One region of the Alishewanella sp. HH-ZS genome, then DNA from elsewhere that is predicted to be linked to it. Evidence: predicted binding sites of a transcription regulator. Region 1 holds the regulator's gene; the other holds the start of a gene.

Region 1 (9,108 bases):
GTATAGAACCGGGGTTGGCCGATCGCATTCAACAGTCGCTGCAGGAAGCTCATCAGAACCAGGAATTAACCGGTGAAAGTGCGGTGATGCTGACGTCAGGAATTTTACGCTCAGTGATGGCACGATTTGTGAAGTACACCATTCCAGGATTACGGGTGTTGTCGTATCAGGAAATTCCGGACGATAAGCAGATCCGCATTGTCAGTGTCATCGGTCAGTCGAACTAGGAGTAACTCATGAAAATTAAACGCTTTGTTGCCAAAGATATGCGCAGTGCCCTGGCCGACGTTAAGGAGTTCCTTGGACCGGACGCCATTATCCTGTCCAATAAAAAAGTCGCTGAAGGCGTGGAAATCGTTGCCGCCATTGATGCTGAGCCGGCTGTCCCGAAAGCTAAAGTTGCTGCTGCACAGGTCGAAGGCATTACACCTCCGGCTAAGCGCAATGAACCCAGAGTTAATCTGGCCATTACCGACGAAGCAGAGCCAGCAGATTCACTACGTGCCTTGCTGGAGCGTCAAATGCAAAAGCAAGGGCAAGTGCCGGACGCGCCAAAAGCTGCCAGCGCTGCGCCCAAACCCACGCTGCAAAAAGCCAGTCAGTTCGAACGTCAAAATCCTGTCGCTGCGACCCCAGCGCCGCAATGGCAGGAAATCAGTAAACTGCAACAACAACAGGCTGAGCTGATGCAACAGCAGTTTAGCAAGATGCAGGCTGAGATGTTGTCGATGCGGCAATTGCTGCAGCATCAGGTATCTGGCCTGATGTGGCAGGAACTGGCGCGGCGTGAGCCGGTGCGGGCACTGGTCATTGAAAATCTGCGTCAGCTCGGTTTATCAGAGCTGGTCGCCGATCAACTGGCGTGTTTTATGCCGGAAGATTTAAATACGCAGGATGCCTGGCAAACTGCGCTCGAGTTACTGGCTGGCCAGGTGAGTACTACTCAGGACGATATTTTGCGCCGCGGTGGCGTGGTGGCGCTGGTCGGCCCTACCGGCGTAGGTAAAACTACCACCGTAGCCAAGTTGGCCGCAGCCTTTGCCAAACGTCACGGTACCGATCAGGTCGCGTTAATTACCACCGATTGTTTCCGCATTGGTGCCTTTGAGCAGTTAGCGACCTTTGGTCGTATTATTGGCTGTCCGGTTAAGCAGGCTAAAGACAGTGAAGAATTATCTATCTTGTTGAATCAACTACAACAACGTAAACTGATCCTGATTGACACTGCCGGCATGAGCCAGCGCGATCTACGACTGGCTGAGCAGCTGGCGTCACTGGTGCACAACACCCGTGTCAAAATTCGCAGTTATCTGGTATTGTCAGCGACAGCGCAGGCCCGGGTGATGCAGGAAACCGTGCTGCAATTTAAACGTTTGCCACTGGCAGGCTGTATTTTTACTAAGCTGGACGAGTGTCTCAGCCTGGGAGAAGCGTTAAATATCGCTATCCAGCATGCGCTACCCATTAGCTATCTGACCGATGGCCAACGGGTGCCGGAAGATTTACAGATCGCTGATGCGCAGACACTGGTCGATAATGCCGAACAGTTACGTCTGGCGCATAGCCAACCAGCTCATCAGTGGTATCCGCAAGAGCAGACGGATGCCTTATATGCATAAGAAGTCAATAGCAGAAGATCAGGCCAGCGGCCTCAGACGCATGAATAGACAAAAAGTAAAAGTGATCTCCGTTACCGGTGGTAAGGGCGGGGTCGGAAAAACTAATATCACGCTGAACCTGGCGATGGCATTGGCGCAAATGGGCAAGAAAGTCCTGGTGCTGGATGCTGATCTGGGTTTGGCAAATTGTGACGTGATGCTGGGTTTGCGGGTTGAACGCAATCTTTCTCACGTATTAAGTGGTAAAGCCAGTCTGGACGATATTCTGGTAGAAGGCCCTTTTGGCATTAAAATTGTCCCCGCCACCTCGGGTAATCAGGATATGACTGAATTATCGCCGGTGGAGCATGCCAGCCTAATCCGTGCCTTCAGCGAGCTGGAAACGCCGATCGACGTGTTATTGGTTGACACGGCTGCCGGAATTTCCGACATGGTGCTCAGCTTTTCCCGCGCCTCGCAGGATGTGTTGGTGGTGGTTTGCGATGAACCGTCATCCATCACTGATGCTTATGCGTTAATGAAAATCCTCAGCCGCGACCACGGTGTTGAAAAATTTAAAATAGTTGCCAATATGGTGCGAAGTAGCAAAGAAGGTCTGGAATTATTTGCTAAACTAACCCGGGTAACAGACCGTTTTCTGGATGTAACGCTGGAGCTGGTTGCAACCGTACCGCAGGATGAAAATGTCCGCCGGGCGGCGCGTAAACAAAAAGCCTTTATTGATGCTTACCCAACCACCGCAGCCAGTATGGCGGTGAAAGCGCTGGCGCTAAAAGCAGCTAAGTGGCCTTTGCCTGAAAATGCTTCCGGCCATTTGGAGTTTTTTCTGGAGCAGCTTGTCCAGCCACAATCTGAGTAGGGGGTTCTTTGAACAGTAAGTTGGCCGCATATGGTGGTATTGATCACATGCAGCAACTAGTGGAGCGCCATGCACCACTGGTCAAACGCATCGCCTATCATTTATTAGCCCGGCTACCGGCCAGCGTACAGGCCGATGACCTGATCCAATCCGGTATGATTGGCTTAATTGAAGCCGCCAAAAATTTTGATGGTAGCAAAGGGGCCAGTTTTGAAACCTTTGCCGGCATTCGTATTCGGGGTGCCATGCTAGATGAAATAAGGCGTGGCGACTGGACGCCGCGCTCGGTGCATCGTAATGCCCGCTTAATCGCCGATACCATTGCTGAGCTCGAAGCTCAACTTGGGCGTGATGTTCGTGATTATGAAGTTGCAGAAAAACTTGCTATCTCTTTAGATGAATATCATCATATGCTTAGTGATGTGAGTTCGGGTCGGATTATCGGCATCGAAGACCTCGGTATCTCCGAAGATGTTTTGGTGACGGCTGAGGATTCAGATACCGATCAGCTGTACCATGAGCAGGCTAATGAGGCGTTTAACGCGGCACTGGTGAAACATATCAGTAGTTTGCCGGAGCGAGAGGCATTAGTCTTATCACTGTATTATAATGACGAACTAAACTTAAAAGAAATTGGGGCTGTACTGGATGTCAGTGAGTCCCGGGTCAGTCAGATTCATAGTCAGGCATTAGTGCGGTTAAAAGCCCGAATGCAGGCTTGGTTGTAGTGTATCCTGAATAATGGGATGACGTGCTCTTCGGAGGGGACTTTGGATAAGAATATGAAGATTCTCGTAGTCGACGATTTTTCGACCATGAGACGGATCATCAAGAACCTGTTACGCGATTTAGGCTTTACCAATATTTCAGAAGCGGATGACGGCAGCACGGCTTTGCCGATGTTGCAGAATGGCGATTTTGATTTCGTGGTAACCGACTGGAATATGCCTGGGATGCAGGGGATTGACCTGCTACGTGCGATCCGGGCAGATGCGAAACTTAAGCATATACCGGTATTGATGGTGACTGCCGAAGCCAAGAAAGAGCAGATTATTGCTGCCGCTCAGGCTGGCGTGAATGGCTATATCGTCAAACCTTTTACTGCAGCAACATTACAGGAAAAGCTGGCGAAAGTATTCGAACGGATCGGCTAAGCCGGAGCTGACCAAGGAGTGACGCCATGTCTGCCAATTCGGCTCCGTTAATCACGCTAGACCAAGCCAGAGAGCTGGTACAACTGTTGGAGATGGGCGAGCAGGACATCGCCAACCAATTGGTACAGCAACTCGGTATGCCCGGCTCGTCGGAATTATTTGCCGAGGTTGGCAAACTGACCCGGCAATTACACGAGTCATTGAAAAACTTTCAGATTGATCCCTCGCTAAACAATATTTTGGTTGAAGATATCCCCGATGCCAAAAAGCGCCTTAACCACGTTATTGATATGACTGAGCAAGCGGCTAACCGGACTATGGATGCCGTAGAGTCATGCTTACCTATTGCCGATCAAATCAGTCAGCAACTCAATCAGTTGTTGCCAAGATGGCAGAAACTGATGAAGCGCGATCTGGAATTGGGTGAATTCAAAACCCTCTGTCATGGCATTGATGCTTTTCTGGCAGAGACGGTGACGGAGTCAAACCGACTGAATCAATTATTGACTGACGTATTAATGGCGCAGGATTATCAGGATTTAACCGGTCAGATTTTACGCCGGGTCATCGAATTAGTCCGTGAAGTCGAAGAGAGCCTGATCGGCCTGCTTACTGCTTTTGGTAACAGTAACGTGCAGGTAATGGAACCCAAAGCTGCCAAACGAAAGATTGAAGCTAATGAAGCTGAGGGGCCTATTATTGATAAAGAAGGCCGCAATGATGTCGTCAGTGGTCAGGACGATGTGGATGACTTACTGTCGAGCTTAGGTTTTTAACAGAGGTGTTTACTGATGAGTTTTGATATGGATGAAGACATCCTCCAGGATTTTCTGGTCGAAGCCGGTGAAATACTAGAGTTGTTGCAGGAACAGCTGGTCGAGCTTGAGAATAACCCTCATGACACTGCTCTGTTAAATGCCATTTTCCGTGGTTTCCATACAGTAAAAGGTGGGGCTGGTTTCCTGTCACTGACCGAATTAGTTGATGCCTGTCACGGCGCTGAAAACGTGTTTGATATACTTCGCACCGGTAAGCGCAGTATCACCCCCGAGCTGATGGATGTGATCTTACAGGCTCTGGATGTGGTCAATGAAATGTTTACTGAGGTGAAAGCACGTCAGCCGTTGACCCCGGCCGATCCTCAGCTATTAGCGGCACTGCATTTCTATTCCGAGCCGGAAACACCCGGCGAGGCAGCACCTCAGGCAGCCAAGGCTGCACCTGCGGTTACAGCTCCGGTTGCGCCACAGGTTACAAAGGTACAGCAACCAACCGCTTCACCCGATAGCGATGATGTCGATAGCATCACCGAGGATGAATTTGAGCGTATGCTCGATGAGTTACACGGTTCGGCCGCTCCTGGTCGCACCGAAGTGGCTGCCAGTGCGCCAGCGGCGCCAGTGAGCGCAGGCGATGATATTACTGATGATGAGTTTGAAGCCTTACTTGACCAGCTGCATGGCAAGGGGAGCTTTAAGCCGGAAGTGCCTGCTGCACCAGCTGTGACAGCTACTGAGCCGGCCGCGCCCGCGGCCAAGGCTGATGAAATTACTGATGACGAGTTTGAAGCCCTGTTGGATCAGCTGCACGGCAAAGGCAAGGCGCCAGTAACCCCGGCAGCGGCTAAAGCAGAAGTTCCGCCGCCAGCACCGGTTGCCGCTCCTGCTGCCGCGCCGGTCAAAGCCACAGAGGCACCGGTTGCACCAGCTGCCGGTAATGCCGCTGCGGCAGATAAAGGTGCCGTCGCAGCAGAGACTACGGTGCGGGTTGATACTAAACGCCTGGACCAGATTATGAATATGGTCGGCGAACTGGTATTAGTCAGAAACCGGCTGGTCAGTTTATCGGGCTCTGCGCAAAACGAGGAAATGAGTAAAGCCATTGCTAACCTGGATGTGGTGACTGCCGATATTCAGGGCGCGGTAATGAAAACGCGAATGCAGCCAATTAAGAAAGTATTTGGCCGTTTCCCGCGCGTGGTGCGCGATCTCGCCCGTTCACTAAAAAAAGATATCGATCTGGTGCTGGAAGGTGAAGAGACCGATCTGGATAAGAACCTGGTCGAAGCATTGGCCGACCCATTGGTGCATTTAGTGCGAAACTCGGTTGACCATGGTATTGAATTACCAGATGTGCGTCAGGCTGCCGGTAAGTCGCGTACAGGTGTGGTCAAGTTAGCCGCGCAACAAGCCGGTGACCATATCCTGCTGACAATTCAGGACGATGGCGCCGGTATGGATCCGGAGAAGCTGAAAAACCTGGCGATCAAGCGCGGCGTTATTGATGCCGATACTGCAGCGCGGATGTCAGATACCGATGCCTTTAACCTGATTTTCGCACCGGGTTTTTCAACCAAAGAACAGATCTCAGATATATCCGGCCGCGGTGTCGGTATGGATGTGGTGAAAACCAAGATCACCCAACTCAACGGTACTGTGCATATTCACTCCAAACTGGGTGAGGGTACCTTGCTGGAAATCAAGGTACCTCTGACGCTGGCGATCCTGCCAACGCTAATGGTAATTGTCGGTAAGCAAACCTTTGCCTTACCTCTGGCAGGTGTGAGTGAAATTTTCCACCTCGATCTGGCAAAAACCAATATTGTTGACGGTCAGCTAACAATTGTTGTTCGCAACAAAGCCATTCCATTGTTCTACCTCGAGCACTGGCTGGTGAAAAACTCGGATAAAAAACTGCGTCGGGCCCAAGGTCATGTGGTCATAGTGCAAATTGGTCAACAGCAGGTCGGTTTTGTGGTTGATCAGTTGATTGGTCAGGAAGAGGTTGTGATTAAAGCGCTGGACGCCCTGTTGCAGGGAACACCGGGTATGGCTGGCGCGACCATTACTTCTGATGGTGGTATTGCGCTAATTCTGGATGTGCCTAACTTGCTTAAGCATTATGCTAAAAAATCCAAAATTAAGTTTGAACAGTTTAAGCAGCTGCATGGATAAGCAGGTGATCTATGGCAATTAGGGTATTAATCGTTGATGACTCCAGCTTTTTCCGCCGCCGGTTACAGGAGATCCTGTCGGCTGATGCAGAGCTGGAAGTTATCGACAGTGCAGTGAACGGCCGCGAAGCGGTCGAAAAAGCGCTGGCACTAAAACCCGATGTTATCACCATGGACATTGAAATGCCGGTTTTAGACGGCATTTCAGCAGTGCGTGAGATTTTAAAGGTCCAGCGTATTCCAATTCTGATGTTCTCATCTTTGACCCACGAGGGAGCTAAAGCCACGCTCGATGCGCTGGAGGCCGGTGCCGTTGATTTTCTGCCAAAGAAATTTGAGGATATTGCCCGCGATAAACAGGAAGCCGGTGAATTACTGCGCGAGCGGGTCAGGGCGGTAGCCAGACGCAGGCCATTGGGGCGTTCAACCTTTAGTAGTTCAGCCTTAGCCCGTAATAGCCAGAGCAGTACGCTGCGCCAGCCACTTGGTAGCAGACCGGCAGAGCGGACAACGGAGTCTGGGGCAGCAGAGCGCGGTCGTTTCGAACGGCCGGCTTTAACGCCACGCAGTCATTTCAGCGCTAGTGGCAAGGATTATAAAATTGTCGCTATCGGTACCTCGACCGGCGGGCCTGTCGCGTTACAACGGATCCTGACCGCGTTGCCAGCGACCTTCCCGTTGCCGATTATTCTGATCCAGCATATGCCGGCCGCCTTTACCGGAGCTTTTGCACAGCGACTGAATAGTTTGGCCAAAATTGAAATAAAAGAAGCCGAAGACAATGATCTGTTAAGGCCCGGCGTCGCCTATCTGGCACCTGGTGGTAAGCAGATGTTGGTGGAAGGTTCAGAAGGTCAGGCACGCTTAAGGATCAAAGAAGATGATTCGCCACGGATCACTTTTAAACCCAGCGTCGATATTACCTTTGCCACTGCTGCCCGTGTATACCAGGACAAGGTGTTGGCAATAGTACTGACCGGAATGGGCGCCGATGGCCGGGAAGGCGCCCGACTACTGAAACAGCAGGGCGCTACCATCTGGGCCCAGGATGAAGCCAGCTGCGTGGTTTACGGTATGCCGCAAGCCATTGCTGCAGCAGGTTTAATGGATCAGGAAGTAAGTCTGGAAGATGTCGCTACCCGCATACTGCAGGAATTAAAGCATGGATAAGCTGGCGCTTGGCGGTCTGCTGCTGGCGCTGCTTGCCGTGACCGGTGGCTTTATGCTGGAGGGCGGTGCTGTTGCTACCTTGCTGCATTTACCGGCCTTTATCATCGTGTTCGGTGGTACCCTCGGCGCCGTGATGCTGCAGACGCCTTTTAACCAGTTTCAACTTGGTTTTCGCCTGTTACCCTGGGTGTTTCAGTCCTCGCGCTTACCCGTGAAACGCACCATCGGCCGGATTGTCGATTGGGGTTCTGCCGCCAGGGCGAATGGTTTTTTATCTCTGGAAGATGCTGCGCTGCAGGAAAGTGATCCCTTTTTACATCGCGGGCTGAACTTACTGGTTGACGGTGCCGATGCCGCGCAATTGCAAGCGACGCTTGATGCCGAGCTTAGCTTGGAGCGCGAGCGTTTACTGCGCGGTGCCAGAATCTTTGAAGCCATGGGGGGCTACAGCCCGACTATCGGCATTATTGGTGCTGTGTTGGGATTGATCCAGGCGATGGCCAATATCAGTGATCCCAAGTTGCTCGGCGCAGGCATTGCCACTGCCTTTGTTGCAACCATATACGGTGTAGGTTTTGCCAACCTGGTGTTTATCCCGATAGGCAATAAGCTAAAAAACCTGATCCAACAGCAAAGCCTGTACCACGAGCTAATTATTGAAGGGCTGGTTTCTATCGCTCAGGGCCAGAATCCCAAAGCCATTGAGCCTAAACTGCAATCCTATTTACCGGGCTAAGCTATGTACCGGCAGCGCAGACACCAGCAAACTACAGAGCGCGAAGATCTTGACCGTTGGTTGGTTTCCTATGCTGACTATATGACCCTGATGTTTGCCTTGTTCGTGGTGCTCTACGCCCTGTCGCTGTTAAAGCAGGAAGAATACAGTGTTTTAACAGAGTCTTTGACCCGGATTTTTGATAAACCGCGGCAAAGTGAAACCGGCCTCAGCGGCGCTGGCGTGTTAACTCAGACTGTACCGCAAAGTGACTTTGAACGCTATGGCAGCTCATTAGAGCAGGCAAAAGGCCCGGAGCTATTAGCTGATGCCAAAGAGTTGACCGATCTTCGCCAGCATTATCTGGGAAGTCCGCTACAATCGCTGGAGCAGGAACTCACCCAGTCGCTGACGCAACTGTTGGACCAGGGTTTAGCCAAGGTTCGACTGGAGCAAGACTGGTTAGTGATTGAACTGAGTAGTGGCTTGCTGTTTCCATCCGGCAGTTCGGCTGCAACCAATTCGGCACGGGTAGTACTGCAGGAAATTGGTAAAATTATAAACCCGATCAATAATTTTTTACGCATACGCGGCTACACTGATAATGTACCGATCGCGAATGAGCTATTCTCGTCGAA
Region 2 (9,108 bases), on a different contig from region 1:
TGATAATTCAGCGCTGCCAGCAAGCGCTGCAGCGGTTCAAAGCAACCTTGTAAATCGCCAATAACGTAGGTGGCCATCAGTTCAGCGCGTGCGGCATGGCCAGTCGGAACAGCGGGATAGGGGTCTGAAACGGGTGTTTGGCAGCATCAATCATTTCGTAGTAACCCTGCATAGTGCCGACAGGGGTTTCTAATACTGCACCACTGGTATAGCTGTAGGTTTCACCTGGTTGCAGCTCCGGCTGTACCCCGATCACCCCGTCACCGGCGACCTCAGTTTGTTTACCGTTGCCATCGGTGATCAGCCAGTAGCGTCGCAGCAGCTGCACTGGCAGGCTGCTGTGATTGGTAATATTGACACAGTAAGCAAACACATAACGTTGTTCGGCAGGATCAGACTGGGCGCCAAGATAAAAACTGTCTACCGAAACCTTGACCTGATGTTCAGCTTGCATCCGTCTTTTCCTGTGTCGCCAGCCACTGCGCAACGCGGATAAAGTCAGTAACTGGTAGTTGCTCGGGTCTTAATCCCGGGTTGATACCCAGGGCTTCAATTTGTTCAGCAGTGGCGAAATTACTGAAGCCATTACGCAGTGTTTTACGGCGCTGATTAAAGGCTTCCAGACAAACCCGGTTTAGGATGGCCGGGTCAACGGCGGCCCGCTCGGCTTTGGGGAAAGGGATCAGGCGTACCACGGCAGAATCAACTTTCGGCGCCGGCTTAAAGGCGCCTGGCCCCACCTGCACGACCGGCAGTGCCTTGCAATAGTACTGTGTCATCACACTGAGGCGACCATAGTCCTTACCCCCATGGCTGGCCGTCATCCGATCTACCACTTCCTTTTGTAGCATAAAGTGCATGTTTTCAATTTCATCCGCGAATTCAAACAGATGAAACAGTAAAGGCGTAGAAATATTGTATGGCAGGTTACCAAAGACTTTGAGCTTTTGCCCAGGCTGGATTAACTGGCGAAAATCAAACTTCATGGCATCAGCCTGAAAGATTTGCAGTTTGTCAGCAAGGGTAGGGTGTTGGCGCAGACGCTCAGCCAGATCGCGATCCAGCTCTACCACTGTAAGTTTTCCTGCCGCCTCAGCAACCGGTTCCGTCAGCGCACCCAGACCTGGCCCAATTTCGACCAGCAGATCTGTGCTTTTCGGTGCTATCGCTTTGACGATTCTGCCAATGACCTGAGGGTCATGTAAAAAGTTTTGGCCAAAGCGTTTGCGGGCGCGGTGGCCCTGATGAATATTGTCAGTCATGATTATCCAGGGTGCGTTGTGCCAGTTGGATGGCTTCTCTGACAGCATGAAACAAGCTGCCAGGATCGGCTTTGCCGCTGCCAGCCAGATCCAGGGCGGTGCCATGATCGACAGAGGTCCGGATCAGGGGTAAGCCCAGGCTGATATTTACTGAGCGGCCAAAGCCTTTGTATTTCAGAACCGGTAACCCCTGATCGTGATACATGGCCAACACGGCATCGGCATCGTTCAGATATTTGGGTTGAAACAGGGTATCGGCGGGTAGCGGGCCGAACAGTTGCATCCCGGTCGAGCGCAGCTCATTTAATGCCGGGATAATCACATCAATTTCTTCGCGGCCCAGATGACCACCTTCACCGGCGTGTGGATTTAAGCCGCACACATAAATTTTCGGTTCAGGGATGCCAAATTTCTGCTGCAGATCCTGATGCAAAATGGTCAGCACTTTTAATAAACGTTCACGGGTAATGGCTTTGGCAACATAGGCCAGTGGAATATGGGTGGTAGCCAGTGCCACTCTTAAACCTTCAGTGGCCAGCATCATCACCACATAAGGGGTGTTGGATTGCTGGGCAAAGAACTCGGTATGGCCGCTAAAAGCAATACCCGCTTGATTGATAATACCTTTGTGCACTGGTCCGGTGACGATGGCAGCGACCTCTCCCGCGATCACCATTGCGCCGGCTGCTGTTAAGGTCTCGACAACATAGTTGCCATTGGCAGCATTGAGCTCGCCAGGAACGACGGCAGCGGCCAGCGGAAAATCCCGTACTGTCAGTGTACCCGCAGCCTGCGGTTTCGCAGGTACTGCCGCATCAAAGGGTAAAAACTGTAGCTGCAAACCCAGTTGCTTTGCGCGGTCGCGCAGCAGCTGCAGGTTAGCGCAAACAACCAACTCAACCGGCCAGGCCTGTTGTGCCAACGCCAGTACCAGATCTGGACCTATACCGGCGGGTTCACCGGGGGTTATTGCCAGGCGCAAGGTCATCAGTTGTCAGCCAGAACTTCAATATAGGCTTCATCACGCAGTTCGCGCAGGAAGCTGGTGGATTCCTCGTTGAAACGGCGGTTGAAGATCATCCGGTAAACCTGGTCGCGCTTACGATCTGCAGTAGCGTCTACAGTACGGCGATCCAATAGTTGGGCTATATGCCAGCCGTGTTCGGTGCGGAAGGGCTCACTGATTTCATTTAACTGCAACCGGTTCAGTGTATCGCGGAACGCAGGTACGTAAACATCAGGTTCACTCCAACCGAGTTCGCCACCATTTAGCTTAGAGCCAGGATCTTCAGAATGCTGTTTCGCCATCTCGGCAAAGTCGGCTTCACCAGCCTGAACTTTTTGCAGGATATCATTCAGCAAAGCGCGAGCACGTTCTTCACTGACGATAATCGAAGGTTTCACCAGAATATGCCGGGCTTTAACTTCCTGTAATTCTGTTACGTTTTCGCCACGAATATCGAAAATGGTCAGAATATGAAAGCCGGCACCAGAGCGTAGGGGCCCTGCCAAATCGCCTCTTTTACGGCCACGAATGGCCTCTGAGAACAGAGTGGGCATTTCGTTAATACCCATCCAGTCCAGTTCACCACCTTCCAGAGCATTAGCCGCACTGGAAGAGGCAATAGCTATGCGGCGGAAATCACTGCCTTCGCGTAGTAGCTTAATGACCTGCTCGGCACGCTCACGCGCATCGTTGATTTGCTCAGTCGTCGCCTGGCTCGGAATGGCAATCAGAATATGTCCCAGTTTGTACTGCTCATTAATGGCACCCTGTTCTTCCATCAGCTTCAGCAGGTTATCGACCTCTTGCGGGCTGATATAAATTCGGCGTTGTACGTTAGCCCGTAGCACCTCGTTGGTAATAATTTCTTCGCGTACCTTTTCCCGGAAGCGCTCATAATTACCCTCTTCCGCGGTGACGCGCTGACGGAATTGCTCCAGCGTCATATTTTCGCCCTGAGCAATATTGCGGATGGTATCGTCCAATTGAGCATCGGAAATTTGTAACCCCATACGCTGCGCCATCTGCAACTGTAGACTGGTCATAATCAAGCGCTCTGTAGCCTGAGTGCGCAGCGCCTGCTCAGACGGCAGAGTCTGGCCCTGAGCTTGTGCATTGCGTTTTACCCGTTCAACAATCTCATCAATATCGCTTTTTAAAATCACGCCATTATCTACAATGGCAGCCACCCGATCGACTTCGCGTTCAGCCGCACAAAGTGTGAGGCTAGCGGCGCCAAGCAAGAATGCACAGATAAGTTGTTGTAACTTCATAAGTTCCTACATTAATTTGTTAATAAATACGGGCGCCGATAGCTAAAAATGCCGTTCGACAACATATCGGCAACGCCAAAACCTGCTTTATCGCCAAAACCTTTGAACACAAACTGCAGACTAAAGCCACTGTCCAGACGGGCGAACTGATTTAAATCGGTAATGCCACTTTCCAGATCAGCTCGTACTTGCCTTCTGGCAACAAGACGTACAGCCCAACAGCATGATTCATATTGCAGTCCGAGATTAGCGTCTATCATACGACGATTTGTCACATCCCGATAGTAACTGGCAATCAGTTGCCAGTTTTGTTGCAGAGGGATAGCACCAAATAAGCCCAGTTGCTGGATTTCCACACCTGAGACAGCCCGACTGTAACGATGGTTCAATTGCAACAAGGTATTCTCGCTACCACGGTAGTCTAAACTGGCATTACTTTTTATCAGCTTTTTGCTATCGATATCATATTGTAATGCACTGCTAACGTACCAACGGCGGTACCAATGCCAAATCATTTCCGACGCGAGCATCGATTCGGTTGAAACCAGATCCTGGGTCAGCACATCGTTAGTCACTTCCGGTTCTTTCAGAAAGAAGATCTGGCCAAGACTAAAGCGAAACAACTCATTATCAGTATTGTCGTAAAAGCGGGTAGTCCAGCCCACAGTCAATTGATTAGCCTCGTTAATGCGATCCTGGCCAGAAAAGCGATTCTGCCGGAACAAACCGTAGTAGTCGTCCTGTAAGCGGGTGGTGTCATAAAGACCAATCTGGCTCTGATCGCGGTAGGGTATATACAGATACTGCAGCTGGGGTTCAAAGGTTTGCAGTGCCTGTTCGCCGAACCAGTCGTACTCTCGCTCAAAGTTTACTCTGGCATGCAGGCGAACCTTGGGCAGTGTCCGGCTGATTTTTTCCTGCTCAGCGCTGAGTTGTTGCTCACTTTGTTGTTGATAATAGGTATATAGCAGGCTGCTTTCGGCAGTTAGCTCAAAAGCGGGCGTGATAAAGGGCAATCTGATTGTCGGTTCCAAATGGATCCGATCGGCAGCGGTGTAGAACGCATCGGCATTACGAAAATGCGCATACTGCCCCTGCCATAACCACTGCAGATTATCGGTTAGCTGCAACGGACTTGCTGATGCCAAGCTCAGTTGTGGCACAGCATGATAGGCTCTGTTGTAATTTCCCAGGATCTCAAAACCCTGTAATTTCAACTGAGAGTGAACTTTGTCCCCGAAATAACTAAGATTCGCTTCACGATATAACTGGGTATCGCTTTGGTTATTAAAATCAGAGCCTAGTTCGGTGAGATAGGCATCATCACTGACATCAGTAAAATCAACATAGCCGCGCCACCGTTCACTAAAGTCCGACCGATGACTAAGATGGCCCAGATAACGTTGCCCAAAACCTGTTGGCTTATCATTATCGCTATGTAAATACTCTAGCTGCATCTGCCCCTGATGTGCTTCCGTCAGATAGCGAAACTCAGACTTTAACTGCGTACCTCTTTTGCTCATATAACGTGGGGTCAGGGTCAGGTCATAGTTCGGAGCCAGATTAAAGTAATAGGGGAGTTCTAAATCTAATCCAACCCGTTGTGAGCTGCCGACCTTGGGGATTAGCAAGCCGGTTTTCCGCTGATCATCTACCGGGAAGGTCAGATAGGGGATATAGAAGACCGGCACATCCTTGATACGGAATACCGCATGATGAGCTTCACCCCAGCCAGAGTCGGCGGCAATATTAATTTCTTCGGCATAAAGCCCCCAACTATCATCTTGTTGTGGGCAGGTAGTAAATAATGCCTGTTGCAGATACAATTGCTCAGCAGAAGCGACTAATGCCTTTGCCTCTCCCCGACCTGCCTGGCTGATAAATTGGTACCTGGCATCCGATAATTGGGCGCTATTGTTGGCAAGGTCGGCTGAAAAGCGGCTGCCACTGACATATAAGTCACTGTTGTAGTATTCAATACCGCCATCGGCGATCAGTTGTTGGTTGCTGGCGCTATACCGTGCCTGAGGAGCCTGTAATAGCGTGTCGCGTTGAACAATCTGAACATTTCCGGAAAAGTTAGCGTGCTGATTATCCTGTAATGCTACAGTATCAGAGAAAATGCGTATGCTGTTATCGCTTGCGACCGTCGATTGCAAGACCTCTGGTATAATCAATGGCTGATAACAAAGGGCAGGGGCAGGTTGTTGAGCTTGTGCCTGTGTGGCGTGCAACGCCGCCCAGATGAGTCCTGCTAAACTTAAACCCTGTTTCATGCCTTCTTCTCGTAAATACTTTACCCGTGCCGCGTTGCGCGGGTTTGCTATGATAAATCAATTTTAGAAATCCTGCTAATCCGATATAGTGCCGCTAGGCGAAAGTCGGGATTGTCCGGCCGGACAGCTGCTTAGGTTAAATCAAGACGGAGAAGTTCAGGTGTGGGGTAAAGTATTGGGTGCCTTATTCGGCCTGGCATTACTAAAACTGCCAGGGCTGGTACTTGGCGTATTGTTGGGACACCTTGCCGATCAATGGTTTTTGAAACGTTGGGCGCAGATACGTCAGCGGCTACAGCCTGAAGACGAGCAAAACCTGTTTATGTACAGCAGTTTTGCGGTGATGGGCCACCTGGCGAAAGCACGTGGCGTGGTAACGCAAGCGCACATTGCACAAGCCAATCGTTTTATGCAACAGCTGGGATTAACCGCCAGCCAGCAGCGCGAGGCGCAGGCAGCATTTCGTGACGGTAAAGTTGTGAATTTCCCGTTTCGGGAGCAGCTAGAGGCCTTTTATCAGTGCTATCGCTCCCGGCCAGAGGTGCTGCAATTGTTTTTGGAAGTACAATTGGGTACGGTTTGGGCCGAAGGTAAAATTATGGCTGAGCAACGGCGCCTACTGACCGTTATCGCGGAAGAGCTTAAGATCTCGCAACAGGTATTAGAGCAATTATTACGCTCTTACCAGTCGCGGCAGGAACAATCGCCGGGCACTTCACATGGGCTTACTTTAACAGCTGCCTATCAGTTGCTGGATTGCAGTCCCGAGTGTAGCGAATTGGAGCTTAAGCGGGCGTACCGTAAGCTGATGGCTCAGCATCATCCAGATAAACTGGTGTCGCAAGGGGTGCCTGCAGCGATGCTGGAAGTTGCTAAGCAGCGCTCGCAGGAAATACAGGCCGCATACGAGTTTATCAAGCAGCAGCGGGTAAAAGCGGGTTAAGGAGACTAAAACCCCAGACTACTGAGCCAGCCATAAATTTCTTTAAACAACCATTCTTGTTGACTGGAGTGATAATGCATTTCCGGTAAATAGCGTTGCCGGTAAAGTGGATTGTACTGTGTTCGCGCTAGCTGTTGTCTGCGCTGGCTATCCGAAACTGACCAAAGATGATCGGCACCTGTAAGCAGATCCAGGACGGGCACTCTGAGGTTAGTCATTTGTTGCTGTAGCTGCCGCTGTTGTGCTGGATCTTTCAGGTAGGCTCCGATACTGACTATCGCAGCGATATTCAGCTCGTCCTGTTCCATCATCAAGGCATGCCAGGCCCCAGCGGCTTCTCCCTGAACTATTATGATTAGTGGGCCTGAAGGTGTCAGTTGTTGTAAAGCTTGCCAGCGCGCTGCCAGCTGAACTTTATCTGCAGCCAGCGCTGTCGCAGCGTCCACAGTACTCTGCTGTTGCAGCTCAGGCAGCGCCAAAATGTTCCAACCGGAAGCAGGCAAGTGCTTAAACAAATAACCCCAAAGCTGCGGACTAAGCAAATGGCGCTGCTGTGCGGGCATAAAAATTACGGTGCCTTTACTTTGAAGGGGCACGGCTGAGACTCTGGCTACTTGGATTGAGTTTTCTGCGGTGGTTAATGTTGTGAGTTCGAGGCCGGGGTGTTGGCGTATCACATCCTGCCAGTTTGCTAACGCAGGACTGGCAAAGGATAGTAAACAAAAGAGTTGTAGAGCGCGAAATGTTGGCATAGTGACACCCGAAGAGCCAGATAATATGGTATCGGTCGTGGCTGCTAAAACTTAAGCCGTTAGCAGTATTATAGCCTGCAGCTGGTCCACATGTGTCACCAGAGGTTAATTCGCGCTTTGCAGGTGTTCACTGAAGGTATAAAGGACTTTATTATCGTGACTGAATTTAACATAGCTACCGTGGTGTTCCAACAATCTGACCAGTACCGACGGTTGTAAAATAAAACAATACTTTGTGGCTTTAAATTCAACCAGCGCTTTGGCCATTTCTCTTAGGTGGTCATTGGCGGCCAGTCGTTTTGCTTCCTGCTCATCATTACAAACATGCGCAGCTTGTTCCAGTTGAACTAAGGACTCAGAGTTGGCTGTTTCAGCTAGCAGAGTGGTGCTACCAAGCAGCAAGGTGGCAGTTAAACAGAATTTGACAAAACAAGACATCATTACTCGTTCCCGGAGCTTAGTATAGCGAGCTAAAAATTAGCAGCCTTCGCCCGGCGCGGCAACTGAAATTTTATCTAATACCCCGGAAAATAAAAAAGCCGCTGTTGTCAGCGGCTTTTTTGAGCATTAAGTGGCGATTAACGCATCACTGGCTCTTTGATTTTGGCAGTTACTTTAGCTTCGATGCGCTGGTTAGCAGCATGAGCTTCACGGCTGTTACCAGGTACGCGAGGCTGAGTTACACCAAAGCCTTTTGAGGTAATGCGTGAGCTTTCGATGCCCTGAGCAACTAACAGGTCAGCGATGGCTTTAGCACGACGCTCAGATAAGCGCATGTTGTATTCTGGTTTACCGATGTTAGAGGCGTGACCTTCGATGAAAACCACTGACTCTGGGAAACGCTTCATGAACGCTGCCAGTTTGTTAACTTCAGTGCGGCCTTCTGGCGACACAGTGGCAGAGTCGAAAGCGAAGCGAACTTCGATATCTACGTCACCAACACGGTCCATTTTCTCGGTGTAGATGGTACAACCATCAGCATCAACTTTCTGACCTGCTGGTGTATTCGGACACTTGTCACGGCTATCTGGCACGCCGTCACCGTCAGAGTCTACAACTACTGGGGCCGGAGCTGGCTCAGGTTGTGGCGCTGGAGTTGGCGCAGGAGCTGCTGCCGCACCGAAAATCCAGCTGGCGCCGAACTTGATCGAGGCATCATTCCACTGACCACGGCTAATACCGCGGAAACGGTTACCTTCAGCGAATAAGGCAACGCTTTCGTTGATGAAGTAACGGTAACCCACACCGACGTTCAGAGCGTCAAATGCGATGTTGTGTTCAAAGTGTTTCCAGCCACCGACCAGGTAAACATTTGAATTCGGGATGTGATACATTGCATCAACACCAAAGCGGTCACCGGTAACGCGTGAACTTTGCGTTAATGAGTCCAGACTTTGGCGGGCATACTCAGCACGCACGCCCCAAGTTTCATTCAGGCGGTAGCCAATTTCTACACCGACGCCCCAACCGTTATCGACGTTATCCCATGCAGCTGATTGGCCTTTACGGTTATCAGTCCAGTAGCTTTCGCCGAATAATGAGCCGAAGACTTTCTTTTCCAGGTCCTTTGCTGAAGGAGCGTTGGCAAAGGCCTGTGC

What was found. Region 1 encodes FliA, which starts transcription of late flagellar genes. Its sites were predicted from a motif close to CTAAAGNTNNNNNNNNNNNNGCCGATA; they were not measured.
Region 2: a site for FliA is predicted at 7,540-7,566, ahead of A9165_RS06855 (DUF3530 family protein). Genes of this name have one in related genera too.

The regions. Positions count from the first base shown of each region.
Region 1 is NZ_LZEJ01000004.1:37,413-46,520, reverse strand. Features, by position in the region: gene flhA (flagellar biosynthesis protein FlhA) at 1-227, shown strand, start outside; gene flhF (flagellar biosynthesis protein FlhF) at 237-1,619, shown strand; gene A9165_RS02605 (MinD/ParA family protein) at 1,612-2,478, shown strand; gene A9165_RS02600 (RNA polymerase sigma factor FliA) at 2,487-3,206, shown strand; gene cheY (chemotaxis response regulator CheY) at 3,249-3,632, shown strand; gene A9165_RS02590 (protein phosphatase CheZ) at 3,659-4,408, shown strand; gene A9165_RS02585 (chemotaxis protein CheA) at 4,424-6,586, shown strand; gene A9165_RS02580 (chemotaxis response regulator protein-glutamate methylesterase) at 6,598-7,755, shown strand; gene A9165_RS02575 (flagellar motor protein) at 7,748-8,491, shown strand; gene A9165_RS02570 (OmpA family protein) at 8,495-9,108, shown strand, end outside.
Region 2 is NZ_LZEJ01000012.1:70,748-79,855, reverse strand. Features, by position in the region: gene A9165_RS06890 (symmetrical bis(5'-nucleosyl)-tetraphosphatase) at 1-77, opposite strand, end outside; gene apaG (Co2+/Mg2+ efflux protein ApaG) at 77-454, opposite strand; gene rsmA (16S rRNA (adenine(1518)-N(6)/adenine(1519)-N(6))-dimethyltransferase RsmA) at 444-1,262, opposite strand; gene pdxA (4-hydroxythreonine-4-phosphate dehydrogenase PdxA) at 1,255-2,253, opposite strand; gene surA (peptidylprolyl isomerase SurA) at 2,250-3,539, opposite strand; gene A9165_RS06865 (LPS-assembly protein LptD) at 3,551-5,815, opposite strand; gene djlA (co-chaperone DjlA) at 5,976-6,758, shown strand; gene A9165_RS06855 (DUF3530 family protein) at 6,764-7,321, opposite strand; gene A9165_RS06850 (hypothetical protein) at 7,616-7,951, opposite strand; gene A9165_RS06845 (OmpA family protein) at 8,089-9,108, opposite strand, start outside.